2 regions of the Dellaglioa sp. L3N genome follow, and region 1 is predicted to be linked to the other one. Evidence: predicted binding sites of a transcription regulator. Region 1 holds the regulator's gene; the other holds the start of a gene.
What was found. Region 1 encodes CtsR, which represses protease genes until heat stress. Its sites were predicted from a motif close to TTGGTCAAAAAAGGTCAAANA; they were not measured.

Region 1 (2,204 bases):
TTCAGTTGGTTCTTTGATTGTTATCGTCGCAAATCGACGTTCCAAAGCAGCATCAGATTCAATATATTTTTGATATTCATCTAATGTAGTTGCACCGATTACTTGAACTTCACCACGAGCTAATGCTGGTTTCAAAATATTAGATGCATCTATCGCACCTTCAGCACCACCAGCACCAATTAGTGTATGTAGTTCATCAATGAATAAAATAACATCTTTAGTTGTGTAAATTTCTTTTAATATCTTCTTCAAACGATCTTCAAATTCACCACGATATTTTGTCCCAGCAACTAAAGATCCCATATCAAGCATCATTAATCGTTTACCAACCATATCTTCAGGAACATTTCCGTCAATTAATCGTTGGGCAAACCCCTCAGCAATCGCTGTTTTACCAACACCTGGTTCACCAATCAACACTGGATTATTTTTAGTTCGACGACTTAATACCTGAGTCAATCTTTTAACTTCAGAATCTCGACCAATCACAGGATCAATTTGCTTATCACGCGCCATTTTCGTTAAATCACGTGCTAATTCATCTAAAGTAGGCGTTCCTTGTACGACATTTTCTTTATTTCCACGATTTTTTTGCCTTATTTGAACTTCACTAACACCAAGCTGACGGAAGATAAGCTTGCGTACTTGTTTAATATCAGCACTCAAACTACTCATTATTCTTGAAGATAATATTTCATTATTACTTGTTAATGCCAATAAAAGATGTTCCGTCCCCACCTTATTTGCATTTAAATTTTTTGCTTCATCGTTAGCAATTGATAAAATCATTTTTGCCTTTGGTGAATAGGGTAAATAGGTATCATTTTTTGTTAATCTCAATGATCCATAGCCAGTAAATCTTTCAATTTCTTCCATTATATCTTCTGGATCAATATTGAATTGTTTCAACACTTTATCTGCAACACCATTTTGTACTTCAGATAAAGCTAAAAGTAAATGTTCAGTACCAACCGCCTGCTGACGATAGTGCTTAGCCGATTCCTGTGCTCGAATAAGAACTTCTTTTGCACTCGGAGTAAATAAATTGTCCATATTATTACCTCTTTCTACTCTTCATATCGTAAGCGATTAATTAAATTAATTAGCATCTTAGCCCGCATCATATTTTCCAATTTTGTATCTATTCCAAGAAAAACATCTTTTTTTATTGTAGCCAAGATTAAATTAGATTCCTTTTTTGTTAGCGTTTTTTCATCATATAAACTTTGGATAATATCATATCCTTCTTGCTGAGATACATTCGTGCCAATTAAATTTTCTAGTGTTTGAATAAATTCTTGATCTGCAAAAAGATTTACTTTTTCTATCCGAATATATCCACCGCCACCACGTTTACTTTCAACCACATACCCATTTTGAATAGTAAATCGAGTATTTATAACATAATTTATTTGTGATGGCACACAATTAAATAATTCAGCCACTTCGGAACGCTTAATAACTATTTCTTTTTCTTCCGAAAGGATTTTTTTAAAATACTTTTCAATCACATCAGAAATGTTCTGACCCCGCATATTCATCACCTCAAATAGTTTGACTAATGTTGACTTTAATTATACGAAATATAAATCAAAAATGAAAGTCATTTGCCTTGGGTCAACAAAAAAAGGAATTTAAACATTACGTTTAAATTCCTTTTTTAAATTAGTCGGGAAAACAGGATTCGAACCTGCGACCCCCTGGTCCCAAACCAGGTGCTCTACCAAGCTGAGCCATTTCCCGAAAATATGCACCCAGTAGGAGTCGAACCTACAACCTTCTGATTCGTAGTCAGACACTCTATCCAGTTGCGCTATGGGTGCATTAAAACAATAAATGGTGCCGAGGACCGGAATCGAACCGGTACGGTGATCACTCACCGCAGGATTTTAAGTCCTGTGCGTCTGCCAGTTCCGCCACCCCGGCATTTATTGAAAAGCGGAAGACGGGATTCGAACCCGCGACCCCCACCTTGGCAAGGTGATGCTCTACCACTGAGCTACTTCCGCAAAAAAATTAAAAAATGGTGCCGACTAGACGATTCGAACGCCCGACCCCCTGATTACAAATCAGGTGCTCTACCAACTGAGCTAAGTCGGCATAATTGAAAATGATGCGGGTGAAGGGACTTGAACCCCCACGTCTTACGACGCTAGATCCTAAATCTAGTGCGTCTGCCAATTCCGCCACACCCGCAAAAATGT
Region 2 (2,204 bases), 320 kb from region 1:
AACGAAATCATCGAAATCATCTTTAATAACCGTATATGCCATCTTAGGAGCTAAATCATCAGAATCAATCTGTAACATCAAACTTTCTTGCACGTTTCGTGCACCAACACCAGGTGGATCCAAACGTTGAATCAAGGTTAATGCATCCATCAACATAATAGGTGGTATCCCTGATTCTTCCGCTAAATCATCTAAATTCGCATTAAAATAACCCGTTTGTTCAATATAATCTACTAAATAAAGAACAACTTTTCTAAGTGGCGTCTGTCGCATCGTTAAATAAATTTGATCCAACAAGTAATCTAACAAAGACTGCCCTTCATCATCACTTACCGAATTCATATAGTCAGCATCACCGTCTGTTGTTAGATTCACTTTATATCGAGACTCACCTGCTTGAATTCTTTGATTATCATCAACCGCTTCAATCAAGGGGTTTTCCATGACTTTATCAGTGATAAATTGTTGTAAATCTTCTATATTATATTGCAACATTTTGATAGACTGCTGCAATTCAGGTGTCATAGCCAATTTTTGAATTTGGGTTTGTTGTTGTTTAAATTTCTGTTCAAATGCCATTTTCTTCTAGACCTCCAATTTCGTTGCTTGTTTTTTCAACGTAATTCAGCTAAACTATTAATGTACTGCGCCGTTGGTGTAATGGATAGCACGTAAGATTCCGGTTCTTGAGCTGAGGGTTCGACTCCCTCATGGCGCATCATTATCACTGATAAAGCAACATTTATAGTACTTTTATGTCGTTTTCGTGTAGTTAAGTTAGGATTAATAATTTCTTGTTTTAAACACCTCACATTAGTGTCAGGTGTTTTTGTTTTCGCTTACATTATTAATTATATATCATGTTTCTTAAGATAGCTATTAGTCCTCAAATTTATCGCATAATTATTTTAAAAAAATAATTATGGAAGGATTACACGAGATCTGACTATTACGATAATGAGGCAGTCAACAACAGAAAATAAGAACGGACACTTCCAATAAAAATGTCCGTTCTTATTTTTTATTTATACTCAAATCATTTTATTTGACCTTTTTTGACCAAGGGTTTAAACTAGCATTACATTAGTTCAAATGCTAATATAAAAAAGTAATTAATAATAATTTGGAGGTTTTCAACTATGAATGTAGTTCCTACAGTTATCGAACAATCTGCCGGTGGCGAACGTGCATACGATATTTATTCTCGTCTTTTAAAGGACAGAATTATCATGCTTTCAGGTGAAGTTAATGACGACATGGCAAACGCTATTATCGCCCAATTGCTCTTCTTGGATGCCCAAGACTCAGAAAAAGATATTTCAATTTACATTAACTCACCCGGTGGTTCTGTTTCAGCCGGTTTAGCTATCTACGATACAATGAACTTTATCAATGCTGATGTTCAAACAATCGTTATGGGTATGGCTGCTTCAATGGCCAGTGTATTGGCAACTGCCGGTACAAAAGGTAAACGTTTTGCATTACCTAACTCAGAAATTATGATTCATCAACCACTTGGTGGCGCTCAAGGTCAAGCAACAGAAATCGAAATTGCTGCTGAACATATCTTGAAGACAAGAACATTGATTAACAAAATTTTGGCTGATGCAACTGGTCAAGATATCAAAGTTCTTAATAAAGATACAGATCGTGATAACTATATGACTGCTGAACAAGCAAAAGAATATGGTTTGATTGATGAAATTATGACTAACAAAAAAGGCCTTAAATAAGTTTCAAGCCTCAAAGACACTGACAATTTAATTTGTTAGTGTCTTTTTTTACCTATTTTCGTAAAATAAAAAAATAATCATCTGTTTGATAGCTGAGGTACCAACGATCAAACAGATGATTTTTTTATATTAACCTTTTAATCCTTTAGATTGTCTTACCATATCTTCAACAACAATATCAAAGATTTCTCCAAGTCCGGCACAATATGCCAAAATTTTCCATGGATAATTCGTATGAAAATGTAGTTTCATCAAATCAGAATCACCAGCAACGAGTAAACTATCCCCTTCAAATTGACGCAATATTTCACTATATAATTGATCTTCACTCAACGTGCTGCCTTCTAACAGTAACTGCGTATCATATTTAAATTCTATCACGATATTTTATCCTTCCAAAATGCTATTTTTCACCAATTCGAACTTTTTCAGCAAAATCATTAATTTTCCGTAATCGATGATTAATTCCAG

Region 2: the regulator CtsR is predicted to act here: its motif matches at 1,043-1,063, upstream of clpP (ATP-dependent Clp endopeptidase proteolytic subunit ClpP).

What each region holds. Positions count from the first base shown of each region.
Region 1 is NZ_CM142928.1:1,587,186-1,589,389, forward strand. Features, by position in the region: gene ACVPPR_RS08210 (ATP-dependent Clp protease ATP-binding subunit) at 1-1,053, opposite strand, end outside; gene ACVPPR_RS08215 (CtsR family transcriptional regulator) at 1,068-1,535, opposite strand; tRNA gene ACVPPR_RS08220 (tRNA-Pro) at 1,670-1,743, opposite strand; tRNA gene ACVPPR_RS08225 (tRNA-Arg) at 1,750-1,823, opposite strand; tRNA gene ACVPPR_RS08230 (tRNA-Leu) at 1,838-1,926, opposite strand; tRNA gene ACVPPR_RS08235 (tRNA-Gly) at 1,938-2,009, opposite strand; tRNA gene ACVPPR_RS08240 (tRNA-Thr) at 2,025-2,100, opposite strand; tRNA gene ACVPPR_RS08245 (tRNA-Leu) at 2,115-2,196, opposite strand.
Region 2 is NZ_CM142928.1:1,269,100-1,271,303, forward strand. Features, by position in the region: gene rpoN (RNA polymerase factor sigma-54) at 1-579, opposite strand, end outside; tRNA gene ACVPPR_RS06380 (tRNA-Arg) at 647-718, shown strand; gene clpP (ATP-dependent Clp endopeptidase proteolytic subunit ClpP) at 1,140-1,733, shown strand; gene ACVPPR_RS06390 (kinase to dihydroxyacetone kinase) at 1,863-2,114, opposite strand; gene whiA (DNA-binding protein WhiA) at 2,137-2,204, opposite strand, start outside.